4 regions of the Nonomuraea sp. NPDC001699 genome follow, and region 1 is predicted to be linked to each of the others. Evidence: riboswitches for the same ligand, from Rfam matches in the RefSeq annotation. Region 1 holds a riboswitch; each other region holds the start of a gene.
What was found. A riboswitch is a leader RNA that binds a small molecule or an ion and turns the genes downstream of it on or off. The one in region 1 is predicted to bind cyclic di-AMP.
Positions count from the first base shown of each region.

Region 2: linked by a shared signal. The riboswitch ahead of ACWCSU_RS32305 (C40 family peptidase) and the one ahead of ACWCSU_RS17390 (C40 family peptidase) in region 1 are both predicted to bind cyclic di-AMP.
Region 3: linked by a shared signal. The riboswitch ahead of ACWCSU_RS12270 (C40 family peptidase) and the one ahead of ACWCSU_RS17390 (C40 family peptidase) in region 1 are both predicted to bind cyclic di-AMP.
Region 4: linked by a shared signal. The riboswitch ahead of ACWCSU_RS31335 (hypothetical protein) and the one ahead of ACWCSU_RS17390 (C40 family peptidase) in region 1 are both predicted to bind cyclic di-AMP.

Region 1 is NZ_JBSFGF010000005.1:163,801-167,492, reverse strand. Features, by position in the region: gene ACWCSU_RS17395 (helix-turn-helix domain-containing protein) at 1-196, shown strand, start outside; gene ACWCSU_RS17390 (C40 family peptidase) at 226-1,269, opposite strand; cyclic di-AMP (ydaO/yuaA leader) riboswitch at 1,276-1,427, opposite strand; gene ACWCSU_RS17385 (amino-acid N-acetyltransferase) at 1,715-2,284, shown strand; gene ACWCSU_RS17380 (hypothetical protein) at 2,295-3,251, opposite strand; gene ACWCSU_RS17375 (RDD family protein) at 3,360-3,692, shown strand, end outside.
Region 2 is NZ_JBSFGF010000012.1:231,724-235,415, reverse strand. Features, by position in the region: gene ACWCSU_RS32315 (DUF2306 domain-containing protein) at 1-90, opposite strand, end outside; gene ACWCSU_RS32310 (NAD(P)-dependent alcohol dehydrogenase) at 268-1,260, shown strand; gene ACWCSU_RS32305 (C40 family peptidase) at 1,244-1,798, opposite strand; cyclic di-AMP (ydaO/yuaA leader) riboswitch at 1,829-1,982, opposite strand; gene ACWCSU_RS32300 (3-isopropylmalate dehydrogenase) at 2,082-3,128, shown strand; gene ACWCSU_RS32295 (branched-chain amino acid aminotransferase) at 3,318-3,692, shown strand, end outside.
Region 3 is NZ_JBSFGF010000003.1:448,250-451,941, forward strand. Features, by position in the region: gene ACWCSU_RS12260 (M48 family metalloprotease) at 1-315, opposite strand, end outside; gene ACWCSU_RS12265 (hypothetical protein) at 327-1,157, opposite strand; gene ACWCSU_RS12270 (C40 family peptidase) at 1,311-1,793, opposite strand; cyclic di-AMP (ydaO/yuaA leader) riboswitch at 1,924-2,086, opposite strand; gene ACWCSU_RS12275 (C40 family peptidase) at 2,483-3,409, opposite strand; gene ACWCSU_RS12280 (NYN domain-containing protein) at 3,542-3,692, opposite strand, start outside.
Region 4 is NZ_JBSFGF010000012.1:41,081-44,772, forward strand. Features, by position in the region: gene ACWCSU_RS31325 (hypothetical protein) at 1-236, shown strand, start outside; gene ACWCSU_RS31330 (alpha/beta fold hydrolase) at 246-1,127, opposite strand; gene ACWCSU_RS31335 (hypothetical protein) at 1,182-1,895, opposite strand; cyclic di-AMP (ydaO/yuaA leader) riboswitch at 2,072-2,206, opposite strand; gene ACWCSU_RS31340 (DUF5302 domain-containing protein) at 2,372-2,572, opposite strand; gene ACWCSU_RS31345 (MDR family MFS transporter) at 2,620-3,692, opposite strand, start outside.

The DNA.
Region 1 (3,692 bases):
AGGCGTTGAGCTGAGCCACGCGGATTTGGCGTTACTGGCTGAACTGGCCAGAGGGGTGACCGTCGACCGGGTCGGGAGACGGCTGGATATCAGCGGACGGACCGTACGCCGGCGGCTCAGAGGCATCTGCGACCGCATCGGCGTGGCCACGGCGATCGAGGCCGTGGCATGGGCGGCGCGCCGCCAGCTCATCTGACGGCGCGGAACTCCGAAGTGAATCGCCGGTCAGTCCGCGATGCGCACGGCGCCGGCGAACGGCCGATTGCCGAGCGCGGAGATCCGGACGACGTCGCCGGTCTGCGGTGCGTGGACCATCATGCCGCCGCCGATGTAGATGCCGACGTGGTGCAGGTCGCTGTAGAAGAAGACCAGGTCGCCGGCGCGGAGCTGGTCGCGGCTGATGTGCGTGCCGGCCGTCCACTGGTCGCCGGTGTAGTGGGGGAGCGAGATGCCCACGCGCTGGTAGGCGGCCATCACCAGGCCGGAGCAGTCGTAGGAGCGCGGCCCTTCGGCGCCCCACACGTACGGCTTGAGCTGCTGGGTGAGGGCCCACTTGGCGGCCTGGGCGGCCTTGCCGTTGCCGATGACCGGCAGGTTGACGCGTACGGCGCGGGTGCCGGGCCGGCCGGCCTCGCCGACGGCCCGCCGGTAGAGGTTGCTCTCGACCTTGGCGACCAGCTTGGTGATCTTCGAGCGCTTGCCCTCAAGATCACTGACGATCTTCTGGACCTCGGCGATGCGGGTCTTGGCGCCCGACCTGGCGCGCTCGGCGGCCTCCATGGCCTTGGCGAGCTGGTTGACCTCCTCGCCCTGCTGCTGTTCGAGCGCGTACGTGGTCGCGGCCCGGTCGAGGAAGGTCTCAGGGTCGTCGGACTGGGCGAAGACCAGGGCCTTGTCCAGGCCGCCGGTGATGTAGGCGTTCTGGGCGAGCAGCGTGGCCCTGGCGCGCTTGGCGGCCAGGTCGGACTCGCTGGTGGCCAGGGTCTTCTGGGCGGCGTCGTTGGCCTTCTGCGCGGACTTCAGCCGTTCGCGCTGCCCGTTGTACTCCTCGGTCAGCGTCTCGATCTCTTCGTGCATCTTCTCGACCTGGTCGGCCAGCTCGGAGAGCGACGGCTTCGGGTCGGCGGCGGCGGAACCGACGGGTACGGCGAACAGCATCGCGGCGACGGCGGCGCCGATGACGCCGAGGCGACGTGAGCGCCTGGCCTGCTCCCGGGGACGGGCGTGCCTGCCCCCCGGCTTCCCCTCGCGATCGAGCGTCCGCTTCACCAACCAAGCTCCTCTCATCGACGCCGGCCGGGTTAGCTGACGGGTTCGGGCCGGAGCAGCCCTACCGAGATGATCGGATTCACCCCGAGTGGTGGCGCGAGGTGCTCGCCACCGGTGGTTCCCCGGCTTCCCTTGCGGGAATTGGGCGTGTCTTTCCGCGCGCATTACGCGGAGAACATCGTCGCTGGACACTAATGCACTCCGGGTTCGCGCTCAACCGGAACTACCGAGTCTGTAGAGGTTTCACAACTGAAGGGTCACAAGGTGATCTCGTGGGTAGCCGTACGGAAGCGGGCTTCTGCACCTTTTGTCCAGCATTCTGGGGGGTGACGACTGGAGGAAAGCTCCAGGTCGGGGCGTGTTCATCTGGACACAGCATGTGATGAGATGCCCGAGACGTGGGATTTAGGGCTGAGCCGTAATGAGATCTGTACCCTGGAGAGCCATGGAGCAGGTGGCCGAAGTGGCAGTCCCCGAGACCGCGGTCGTGGTCAGGCGTGCCCGCACGCCCGACGTGCGCGCGATCAGGCGTCTCGTGGACACCTACGCGGGCGCGGGTCCGCGGCTCCTGGAGAAGGCCACGGTCACGCTGTACGAGGACGTCCAGGAGTTCTGGGTGGCCGAGCTGAGCGGGGAGGTCGTCGGCTGCGGCGCGCTTCACGTGCTCTGGGAGGATCTCGCCGAGGTCCGTACGGTGGCGGTCGATCCGGCGTGCCGGGGAATGGGGGCCGGGCATCGGATCGTCTCGGCACTCGTCCGGCAGGCGAAGGATCTGGGGCTGCGACGTGTATTCTGTCTGACTTTTGAGGTCGACTTCTTCGCGAGGCACGGTTTCCGCCCCATCCAGGGCACGCCGGTCTCACCCGAGGTCTACGCCGAGTTGCTGGCCTCGTACGACGAGGGTGTGGCGGAGTTCCTTGATCTGGAACACGTCAAACCGAACACCCTTGGCAACACCCGCATGCTGCTGCATCTGACATCGGGTGACGCGGACCTTGACCACTTGGAAAGGTGATTGTTGATACCTATGTCGATACGTTGGGCAGCACAGGCATGTGTCCTGACACGTGCCACATGCGCACTCGAAGCGAGGTGACACGGTGAGCACCGGACAGCCGCCGTATCCACAGGACGAATCCGGCGAGAACCCCGAGTACGGGCAGCACCAGGGCCGTCGCCCCGGTGAGCCCGACCCGGACGTGACTGTGGTCGGCTACCGGGCGGACGACGCCTATGGCCAGCCCCCATATGGCCAGCAGCAGCAACAGGGCTACGGCCAGCAACCCCAATACGGTCAGCAACAGCAGCACGGCCAGCAGCAGGGCTACGGCCAGCAGCCCCAGTACGGCCAGCAGCAGGGATATGGCCAGCAGCAGGGCTACGGCCAGCAGCCGCAGTCCTCGGGCCAGCAGTACACCCAGCCCGGCTATGGCCAGGAGGCCCAGTACGGCCAGCAGGCCGCCTCGGGCCAGCAGGGTTATGGCCAGCAGCCGCAGTACGGCCAGCAGCCCCAGTCGCTGCCCGACTACGGTCAGCAGCAGCAGGGCTATGGCCAGGAGGCCCAGTACGGGCAGCAGGGCCAGCAGGGTTACGGCCAGCAGCCCGCCTCCGGCCAGCAGCAGGGTTACGGCCAGCAGCCGCAGTCCTCGGGCCAGCAGTACACGCAGCCCGGCTATGGCCAGGAGGCCCAGTACGGCCAGCAGGCCGCCTCGGGCCAGCAGGGTTATGGCCAGCAGCCGCAGTACGGCCAGCAGCCCCAGTCGCTGCCCGACTACGGTCAGCAGCAGCAGGGCTATGGCCAGGAGGCCCAGTACGGGCAGCAGGGCCAGCAGGGTTACGGCCAGCAGCCGCAGTCCTCCGGCCAGCAGCAGGGTTACGCCCAGCAGCAGTACGGCCAGCAGGGTTACGGCCAGCAGCCCGCCTCGGGCCAGCAGGGCTACGCCCAGCAGCAGTACGGCGAGCAGCAGCAGGGCTACGGGCAACAGCAGTACGGTGACCAGCAGCAGTACGGCCAGGCATACGGCCAGCAGCAGCAGTCGCAGCCCTACGGTCAGCCCGGCTACGGCCAGCCCTACGGTCAGCCCGTCGGCGTGCAGCCCCCGGGCGCTCCGGCCCCTCTGGCGGAGTGGTGGCAGCGTCTGGTCGCGAGGATCATCGACGGCGTCATCCTCGGGATCGTGAACTTCGTGATCGGCCTGATCTTCGGCCTGTTCGCGATCGGTTACGACTCGGCGACCGGCTCGACGTCCGGCTTCATGTCGGCCTTCGTCATCGCCATCCTGTCGACGATCGTCACGACCGCCATCTGGGTGGTCTACGAGTTCTTCATGACGAAGTCGAACGGCCAGACGGTCGGCAAGCTGGTCATGGGGATCAAGGTCGTCCCGGTGGGCCAGGCGCTGGCTCCGGGCGGGCTCGCGTCC
Region 2 (3,692 bases), on a different contig from region 1:
GCCGGAGGCCAGCTCGGTCACCCGGAGGGCGCCGGCGACCAGGGGGACGACGCTGAGCGTGAGCAGCCCGGCAGGTGCGATCCATCTCATGGGGAAGAGCGTGACGGCCGCGGCCGTGCCGGGTCATCGCGCGGACGGCCCCTCCCTGTTCGCACCATCGGCGGGACGGGCCGTCGTACTTTCGGCCATCGAGCCGTCGCCTTTCGACCGTTGAGCGTCCGCGCAGGTCGCGCCCACACTGACGGCACATCCACGAGGGAGGAAACGATGAAGGCCTACGTCCTGCGCAGGTTCGGCTCGCCCGACCAGCTCGTCCTGACCGAGGTCGAGCGGCCCGTGCCGCGCGACGACGAGGTGCTGATCCGGGTGCGGGCCACGTCCGTGCAGCCCTATGACTGGCACTTCATGCGGGGAGAGCCGTACCTGGCCCGGGTCATGGGCGGCGGGGTCGGGCTGCTGCGGCCCAGCATCGCCGTCCTCGGGGCCGACGTGGCGGGGGAGGTCGAGGCGGCGGGCAAGGACGTCACGCTGTTCCGCCCCGGCGACGAGGTGTACGCGATGTCCCTGCGGGGCGGCTTCGGCGAGTACGTCTGCCTGCGGCAGGACGAGGTGGCCCCCAAGCCGCGGGGGCTGTCGTTCGAGCAGGCGGCGGCGGTGCCGATGGCGGCCAACACCGCGCTGATCGCGCTGCGCGACGAGGGACGCGTGCAGCCGGGCCAGAAGGTGCTGGTCAACGGCGCGTCCGGCGGTGTGGGCACGTTCGCCGTGCAGCTCGCCAGGTCGATGGGGGCCCACGTCACCGGCGTGTGCGGCGGGCGCAACGCGGACCTGGTCCGCTCGCTCGGCGCGGACGACGTCGTCGACCACACCAAGGAGGACTTCGCGGCCTCGGGCCGGCGCTTCGACCTCCTCATCGACGTGGCGGGCGGCCGCCGGCTGTCGGACTGCCGTCGCGTGCTGACCAGGAAGGGCACGTACGTGCTGGTCGGCGGGCCGGCCGGCCGCTGGGTGCAGCCGGCCGGCCACATGTTCGCCGCGCTGGCGTCGGCGTCCTTCGTCCCGCAGCGGATCGTCAGGGCGGACGTGGTCCGCTGCGGGAGCAACAGGGCGAACCTGCTGACGCTGACCGGGCTGATCGAGCAGGGGGAGGTCACCCCGGTCATCGACAGGACCTTCCCGTTCGGCGAGATCCCGGCGGCCGTCCGCTACCAGGAGGAGGGACACTCGCCGGGGAAGGTCGTCGTCACAGGGTCGCGGTGAGCATGGCGGGGGCCGGTGCCTTGCGGAGCTGGGCGTAGTCGGCCCAGCGCTTGACGCCCTTGGGGTCGGGGCGTACCGCGCCGACGAAGGCCTGCCTGCGCCACTGCGACAGGCGTTCCTCCTTCACCACGTCGCCGGTGTGGGGGGAGTGGACCATGTAGCCGGGCTTGGAGATCATGCCGACGTGGCCGAGGCCGCTGAAGAACACCAGGTCGCCTGGTTTGAGGTCCTTCCAGGCGATTTTCTTGGAGAAGGCGCCGTACTGATCCGCGGCGACTCTGGGGAGCTCGATGCCGGCGTCCTCGTAGGCCCGGAGCATGAGGCCCGAGCAGTCGTAGCCCCGCTCGCTGGCGCCGCCCCACACGTACGGGGTGCCGCGCTTGTCCATGGCGTATTCGAGGGCGACCTTCCAGGCCGGTTTCGGCACGTGCCGTTCCTGGACCTGTTTCACCTGGGGGCCGGTGAGGGTGATGGCGGGGGTGGGGTCGGCGGGAGCGACGGGAGCGGCGGGCGCGAGACCCGCTCCGCCCGCCGCCACCGCCAGGAGAATGGCGATGCTAGACAGGGGACTGTCCTTCCACGTGGCCGGCCGGGTTAGCTGACGGGCTCGGGCCTGGAAGTAGCCCTACGGCGGTGCTTGAGAGCGGTGCCGATTCGCCCCGGGGGGAAAGATGGGTCCCCGGCTCCACGCAGCGGCTGCGTGGATTAGGCTCGTCGGACTCTAACGAAACGGTCAAAAGGTCGCAATCCCCCCAAAACGGATTGTCCGGAGATTGAGATGATGTGTTCGTCAGCCGAGACGAGCCGGTAAGGTACCGCCCATGGAGTCGCGTAACATCCGCCTGGCCGTCATCCCCGGGGATGGCATCGGTGCCGAGGTCGTAGCCGAAGGGCTCAAGGCCCTGGAGGCCGTGGGCACGAAGATCGAGCCCACCCACTACGACCTGGGCGCAGCCCGCTACCACCGCACGGGCGAGACGCTGCCCGACGCGGTGCTCGAAGAGCTGCGCGGCTACGACGCGATCCTGCTCGGCGCCGTGGGCGACCCCAGCGTGCCGCCGGGCATCCTGGAGCGCGACCTGCTGCTCAAGCTCAGGTTCGAGTTCGACCACTACGTCAACCTGCGCCCGGTCAAGCTGTTCCCCGGCGTCGAGACCGCGCTGGCCGGCGCCACCGCCGAGCACATCGACATGGTCGTCGTCCGCGAGGGCACCGAGGGCCTCTACGCCGGCACCGGCGGCGTCATGCGGCGCGGCACGCCGCACGAGATCGCCACCCAGGAGTCGCTGAACACCGCCCACGGCGTCGAGCGCGTCGTGCGTTACGCCTTCCAGAAGGCGCAGTCGCGGCCCCGCAAGAAGCTCACGCTCGTCCACAAGACGAACGTGCTCACCTTCGCCGGCGACCTGTGGCAGCGCACGGTCAACCGCGTGGCCGAGGAGTTCCCCGACGTCACCACCGACTACAGCCACATCGACGCGGCCTCGATGTTCTTCGTCACCCAGCCCGAGCGCTTCGACGTGATCGTCACCGACAACCTGTTCGGCGACATCATCACCGACCTCGGCGCCGCGATCGCCGGCGGCATCGGCCTGGCGGCCAGCGGCAACATCAACCCCGAGCGCACCTCGCCGAGCATGTTCGAGCCGGTGCACGGCAGCGCGCCCGACATCGCCGGTCAGGGCAAGGCCGACCCGACCGCCACCATCCTGTCCGTGGGCATGCTCCTCGACCACCTCGGCCTGCACGCCGAGGCCGCCAAGGTCGAGCAGGCCGTGGCCGCCGACATCGCCGAGCGCGTCACCGGCCGCGCCGGCCGTTCGACCAGCGAGATCGGCGACGACATCTCCGCGCGAGTATCCGGCTAGGACCGTCTAGCCCCGTACGCGCCTGGCGGTCCCGACGAGGACTGCCAGGCGCTTTTTGGCGTTCAGAGGGTTGAACCCATCCCAACTGCCTCTTGCCATCCCAAATGGCAAGACAATAGGAAGTACGAATACTGCTCGTGGGCAGTAGCTTTCAGGATCGTAGATTCGCAGAGAGTAAGGACCGTCGTCATGACCATCGCTCAGAAGCTCAGCTTCGACGTGCAGCATTCCGACCACGCTCGCACCGCGGCCGAGCGGGAGCAGGTACTGGCGAACCCCGGGTTCGGGCAGGTCTTCACCGACCACATGATCACGATCGACTACACCGAGGGCCAGGGGTGGCACGACGCCGCGCTCCTGCCGTACGGGCCGCTCCTGCTCGACCCCGCGACCTCGGTCTTCCACTACGCGCAGGAGCTCTTCGAGGGACTGAAGGCGTACCGGCAGATCTCCGGCTCGATCGTGGCCTTCCGTCCGTACGCGAACGCCGCCCGCTTCAACCGCTCGGCCGAGCGCATGGCCATGCCGGAGCTGCCGGAGGAGGCGTTCGTGGAGTCGCTGGAG
Region 3 (3,692 bases), on a different contig from region 1:
GTCGGGGGTGGGGGGATGGAGGTGGCGGGGGTCCTCGGTGTCGGGGTCGGCGTCCGCGTCGGGGCGTTCGCCGGGGGTGGGGCCGGAGGTGTCCGGGTCGTCCGGGTCGTCGGGGTGACCTGGGGACTCAGGGGGTTCGGTGGTGCCGGAGGGTTCCGGCGGGCCGCCGTCGCCGGGGCGCCCGTCCTCGTCGTCCCTGATGGCCACACCGCCGCCGTGGCCCGCCGCGACCGCCGTACCGGGCTCGTCGGCCCCTCTGGCGACCGCTCCCGCAGGCTCGTCCCCCTCCCGGGGCGGGTCGTTCCGCTCGCTCATCTGCCTCCCCTTCACGCGAGCTGCTCTCGTACGTACTCGCGCCACCGTGCCGCCAGTGTCTCGGCGGTCAGCCCCACGGAGGCGAGCGCCTGATCGACGCCGGCCACGCGGGCATCACGGTAGAGCCGTACCAGGGTCCCGTCACCGAACCGGTCTGCGAGGAAGCGACACGCCATCCAGGCCTCCTGGTACGCCCGCGCGAGCCGTCCGGGGTCGGCTGCCGTGGGGGCGAAAGCCGCGGCTCCGGGCAACTCGCTCGGCAGTCGGCCGGCCCGTACTTCGGCGGCGAGTTCGGCGGCGGCCGTCCTGACGGGGAGTCCGGCGTCGCGGTAGGCCACGTAGTCGGCGAACCCCTCGTAGAGCCAGACGGGCAGCCGGTCGGTGCCCGCGGCGACGTGCGTGAGCTCGTGGGTGAGGACGACGTCGCGTCCGGTGGGGGTGAGCCGAGCGAAGGAGCCGGGGACGATGATCACCCTCGGGCCGTCGGCCACCGCGGCCAGCCCGTCCAGCGGGCCCGTGCCCGCCAGCCCGGCCGCCTCGGCGTCGGAGTCCGGTACGACGACCAGCGCGCGTACCGGCCGGCCGAGCAGCGCGGACACCCGGCGACCGGCGAGGTCGGCGCGACGGGCGAGATCGGCGAGCACGCCGGGCTCGGCGCGATGCCCCACGACCACGGACCGTCCGCCGCGGACCACCTGACCGCCGCCGGCCCACAGATCGCGCGCCCCGGCGGGCAGGACGGCGCCGGGCGGCGCGTCGGCGACCACGAGAACCGCCGCCAGCAGCAGGACGGACAGGAGCAGACGCGGACCGCGGAGGGACGGACGCACCTGCGAGGACACGGCCCGATGCTAGTCGGCCCGCGGCCCGCACGCCCCCTTCACGAGACCGGGCCCACGCCCTCTCCGCAAGGCCGGACCTGCGGTTCGCAGCAGGAAGCCGGACATGCGACAGGCCCCGGCCCGGACCGGGGAGGGTCCGGGCGGGGCCTGTTGTCACGCGCCGGGACGCACCGCGCCGACGAACGACGACTTCCGCCATCCGCCCAGTTTGTCGATGCGCACCCGTTCGCCGGTCCTCGGCGAATGGATCATCTTGCCGTGGCCGACGTACATGCCGACGTGGCCCAGCCCGTTGAAGAACATCAGGTCGCCCGGCTTGAGCTTCCGCCAGGAGACCTTGTGCCGAATGCGGGCGAACTGGCTGCTCGTCACGCGCGGGAGTCGCACCCCGGCCTTCTTCCAGGCGTACTGGACGAGTCCGGAGCAGTCGAACGCACCAGGACCCGTGGCCCCGTACCGGTACGGGTCGCCGATCTGGTGCTTGGCGACGGCGACGGCCTTGTAGGCCCTCACCTTCTGCCTGGCGGCCTTCGCCGCCTTGGCCGACCTGGCGCTCTTCGCCGACTTGGCCGACCTGGTGGTGGCCGCCTCGGCGGTGCTGGACACCGCGGTGAGCCTGACGGCCGATTCGCTCACCGTCTGCGCCCCGGCCGGCACGGCATGGAGAACCGCACCTCCGGCCGTCACGGTCATCGTGAGTGCGACGCCCTTCAGGGCGAGACGGGACAGACGGGGGTTATGCAGGGAGGTAGACAGGATTTCTCCTTGTGTCTTCCACGAACGCCTACCGGGTTAGCTGACGGATTCGGGCCTGGAAGTCGCCCTACGGCGCTGAACGCGCCGATTCACCCCTGATCCCGGGGGATGACGGGATCTTTGGGTCCCCGGCTCCGTGCCTCCTGGCTGCACGGACTCGGCAGGTCGCCACTCGATTGATGTGCCTGAATGGGGATATCGGCGGCGACCGACGGATTTTTATGTGGTCCACATCGGGGGGTTCCGATGTCGATTCGCGGCTCGCATGGCTTGCCGACCGCGACGCCAGAAACTACGCCGAGGGGTCAAGAAAGTGCAAAGGGGGAGTCAGGTTGTAAAGATCGAATAAAGGCACGAGTAAGGGAGGAAACCCCTGCTGGAGCCACAGGCTCCGTTACCTAAATGTGACCCTTCTCACACTTCCCGACGCAGGCGCTTGTCAGGGCCCTTTGACACCTTTTGTCCCCTTCGTCCCACAGGCCGGAAGAGCGGGCACGCCGGTGGTCCCTGCGGCCTTCGAGACGGGCGGCCGAGGGCGAGTGTCGGGAGGAGTCCCGGTGGACCGGAGGTCAGGGGCGGATGGCTCCGACCAGCGGGCGGCGATAGTCCGAGAGCCGGACGACCTTCACGACGTCACCCGTCTGCGGCGCGTGGACGATCTTGCCCCCGCCCGCGTAGATGCTGACGTGCCCCAGCCCCTCGCTGAAGATGAGGTCCCCGGGCTGGAGGTCCTTGATGTCCACCTTGCGTCCGGAGCCCCAGGCCCACTGCTGCCACGTCGTACGCGGCAACGAGACGCCGGCCGCGCGCCAGGCGGCCTGGGTCAGCCCTGAGCAGTCGTAGCCGCGCGGGCCCGTGCCCCCGAAGATGTACGGCTTGCCGACCTGGGCGAAGGCGAAGCGCAGAACGGCGGCCGCGTTGCCCGAGGCGGGACCGGTGTACTTGATGCCGGTGCTGTTGGGGTTGCCCGGGTTGTAGGCCCCCAGCTTGTCCAGGAGCTTCTTCTGCTCGCCGACCAGCTTCAGGACCTCGGCGCGCTCCTTCTGGACCGCGTCCCGCTCCTTGTCGGCGTCCGCCAGGGCGGTCTCGGCGTTGTCGCGCTCGACCTTGAGCCCCTTGTTCTCGCGGTCGAAGGCGGCCAGCTTCTCCAGCCGCTCGCGCGAGAGCTGCCCGGCCATGGCCATCCCGGCCAGCAGGTTCTCGGGGTCGTCCGCGCCCATCAAGCCCGGCAGGGACGCGACGTCCCCGCCCATCTTGTACGAGTCCACCGCCGCCCTGATGATGTCGGCCCGCAGGTCGGCGACCGTCTGCAGCTTCTGCTTGTAACGGTCGTTCAGCTTGGTGTAGGCGTTCTTGGCCTTCTTGTACTGCTCGGTCGCCGTGTTGTACCGGTCGACGACCTTGTCGGCCTTGTCGTTCAGCTTCTCCAGCTTAGCCTTGGCCTGCTTGAGAGTGGGCTTGGGATCAGCGAGCGCCGCACCCATCGGGACCGTCATCAGCCCGATCGCGAGACCCGCCGCCAACGTGACCCGGCCAAACCTCACAGCGTCGCCTCCCAGGGATTACACCTGGGGCGAAATAGTACAGAAGTGGCGGGTGGGGTCTCGCCAATAGTGCTAATTCGTAACTTATGCGCGGCCCAACCGGCGCAGCAGCAGACCCGACGGAACGGGTCTGGCGCCCATCCGGCGGACGGACTCGGCCACCTCGCGGTCGGAGGAGACGACCGCGATGGCCCGGCCGGGCGGCTCGGCGCGGACGAGCCGGCGGATGAGGTCG
Region 4 (3,692 bases), on a different contig from region 1:
CGGCGGGCAACACCGAGGTCATCAAGGCCAAACTGCGCACGATGGACTCGCTGGGCCTCAAGGACGGCATCGAGGACATCCTCATCACGCTGACCGCGCAGTACCACATCATCCGCCCGCTCACCGGCCGCAGCGGCAAGGGCCTGTTCCTCTACCTCGCCCTCGACCGTAACCGGGCCAACCTGGCCCTGGCCCGGCACATGCTCAAGGTCATCGAGGAGAAGCTGGAGCTCTGACCGGCCCGCTCACGGCTCCGTGGCGACCTCCGGGCGTACGGCGGCCGCGGAGCCGGTGTGGGCGCTGATCTCGGCGATGATCTCGGGCCAGAGGGGGCGGGGCAGGTCGTGGCCCATGCCGGGGTAGGTGACCAGGCGGGCGCCCGGGATGGCGGCGGCGGTGGCCCGGCCGCCGGCGATCGGCACGAGCTGGTCGTCCTCGCCGTGGATGACCAGCGCGGGCGCCCTCAGCCCGCCCAGTGCCGCCGTACGGTCGCCGGAGGCCATGATGGCGGCCAGCTGGCGGGCCGTGCCGGCCGGGTCGTGGCAGCGGTCGAAGGCCAGCCCGGCCAGCCTGCCGACGCGTTCGCGGTCCAGCTCGTAGCCGGGCGACCCGATGACGGACCAGGTCGCCAGGGCGCCGGCGACGACCGACTCGCGATCGGTCGCGGGCTTGGCGAACAGCACCGCGGCGGCCGCCTCGGTCGGCGGGGCCGCCTGGGGGCTGGGCGTGGACATGATCGAGGTCAGGCTCAGCACGCGCGCGGGATGCCGGATGGCCAGCGCCTGGGCGACCATCCCGCCCATCGAGGCGCCGACGACGTGCGCGGCGGGCAGGCCCAGGACGTCCATGAGCCCGGCGCTGTCGTCGGCCAGGTCGTCCAGCACGTACGGCGAGGGCGCTCCCCATGGGGGAACGCCCTCGTCGTGGAGGTGCGTGGACAGGCCCGCGTCGCGGTTGTCGAACCTGACGACGTGGTGCCCCCGCTCGGCCAGGAGTTCGCAGAACTCGTCGTCCCAGTGGATGAGCTGGGCGCCGAGTCCCATGATGAGCAGCAGGGGCCTGCCCGCGGGTGAGCCGAAGCTCTCGTAGGCGATCTCGATGCCGTTGGCGGCTGCGCGCTGGATCACAGCGACCAGAATGTCATTCTGGTCGTCCGGCGTAAAGGCCGGAATGTCCGTGGGTCAGTCGTTGAGGAGCTTGCGCAGGCGCTCGCCGCCGAGCACCACGCCGCCACCGGCCAGGACCAGCACGCCGGCCATGACGGTGCCGCCCATCGCGACGGTCTTCCCGACGTTGCCCTGACCGCCGGCGGAGGTTGCCGCGTCGTCGGCGGGCGCCTCGGCCAGGACCTTGGGGGGCTCGGCCGGGTTGGCGTCGTACCTGCTCCAGGCGCCACTGGAGAAGGCCACGGGGTAGTTCTTCTTGCCCTTGCCGTCGCCCCACTTGGTGATGACGTAGTCGATCTTGATGTGGCCCTGGCCGCCGTTGCCGTCCACGCCGAGGGTGTCGGAGTTGAAGGTGCCGCCGGTCAGCTCGGCGAAGGTCTTGGCGTCGAGGTCGAGCATGACGCCGCGGTTGGAGGGCTCGCCGGGACCGCGGTCGCCCACGAAGAACGGCATCTTCTTGCCGTTGTAGGTCACGTAACCCTCGGTCATGAGGGGCCAGCTGGGACTGGCGGCCAGGCCCTTCTGCATGGGCTTGCCGCTGGCGGGAAGACCGGTGTCGCCGGCGCGGCCGGAGGAGTCGTCCCAGAAGTACGAAGCCTTGGTGGATCCCTTGAGCAGGATCTTCTGGTCGTCGCCGGTGTCGGCGTGGGCGCCGGTGGCGGAGATCGTCAGCGCGCCCATGGCGGACACGGACAACAGGGCGAGAGAGCGCAGGCCAAATCGAGACATGAAGCAGTGAAGTCCTTCGCGAGGGGACAGGGGGAACGCGCGTGACTACGGTGCGTAACCGGGCAGAGCGCCGAAAGGGTGGTTACGCGGCGCGTGGGGGAAAGTCGGGGAAGAGACCGCTCAGCAGGCGGTCGTCACTACACTGTCCGGGGGTACGACGAGGTGGTACATGCGTGAAGTCCTCTCCATCTCGCCTACCGGGTTAGCTGACGGGTTCGGGCGTGGAGATGCCCTACCGGCACAGGGCCGGATTCACCCCAATGAGATGGGTCCCCGGTTCCCGACAAGTCGGGATTCGGCGCCAGCTGTCGCCCCTCTCCTGGTAGGGACTACGCCACCAGCTGGTAATTGGTTAAGACGGTACCCAGAGATTCGGACAAATACAAACGAATCGTCATGAACCGGGTAAAGATCTACCTGTCGAGGTAAAGAGAAAGGGGGCACGGCATGCCGTACCCCCAGCTAAATTCGACCTTTCAGCCGCCGCTCTTGCGCCTGAAGGATCTTTTACTCGAGGCCGGGCCGTGCGCCCCGTGGATCTTCGACGGGTCCACGCCCCTGCCACCCGCGGCCGAGTCGGCCTGCTGCCCGCGCTTGCGTTCCAACGCCTCCCGGAACTTGCGCTTCATCTCGTCCTCGGGAGTCTCGCTGACTTCCGGCTCCGGTGTTTCCGCCATGAGGACCTCCTGGTATTGGGGACATCCACAGCTTCGCATGACGCCGCTTACGACGCGAAACCGGCCTCCACTCTGCTCTCCGGCGACGGCGTCTGCTCCAGCCGCCTGCCGGGCATCATGACCAGCGCGACCAGGGCGATCACCGCGCCCGCCACGCCCAGCGACGGGATCACCACGGCCGCCGCCGAGGCGTGCGCGGCCGCGAGCCCGTGCACGGGCGCGTCCGTGGTGATGACCGACGTGTACGCGGTGCCGGCCAGCGCCAGCGCCACCGAGCCGCCGATCTGCCGGAAGAAGGTGAGGTTGGCCGAGGCGGTGCCGATGTACTGCGGCGCGACGGCCTGCTGCACGGCCACGGTCAACCCCGACAACATCGGCCCCATGCCGAGCCCGATGAGCACCATCCACCCGGCCAGCAGCAGGCCGTCGGTGCGCAGGGTCAGGTTCAGGCAGAGCAGGCTGCCGGCCACCAGCAGGAACGGCGCCCCCACCAGCCACGGCTTGTACGTGCGCGTCCTGGACATCAGCGTCCCCATGAGCGCGCTGCCCGCCACCATGGCCAGCGTCATCGGGTAGATCCTCAGCCCGGACTCGGTGGCGCTGACGTTCAGCGCCTGCTGGAAGTAGCGCGGCAGGAACACCACACCGGCGTACATGCAGAAGGCCGTGAAGAACGAGGTCGCGTTGACCAGCGTGTACGTGCGGTCCCGGAACAGGTGCATCGGCATGATCGGGCTCGCCACCCGCAGCTCGACCAGCACGAACACGGCCAGCAGGACCAGGGCCAGCAGGATCGGCCCGGCCACGGGCAGGGAGGTCCAGGAGTTGCCGTCCAGGCCCTTCTCGGTGAGGCCGAGCAGCAGCGCGCTGATGGCCACGCTGAACACCGCGATGCCCAGGTAGTCCGGCCGCCCCCCGCCGCCGGTGCCCGGACGGAACGGCAGCCGCAGCGCCACGATCGCGATCAGCGCGATCCCGAGCGGCACGTTCACGTAGAAGGCCCACCGCCAGCTCGCGTGGTCGGTGAACAGCCCGCCCAGGAACGGCCCGGCCAGGTACGTCAACGCCATCACGCCGCCGAGCGCACCCTGCACCCGGGCGCCGTTCCGGCCGGGCGGGA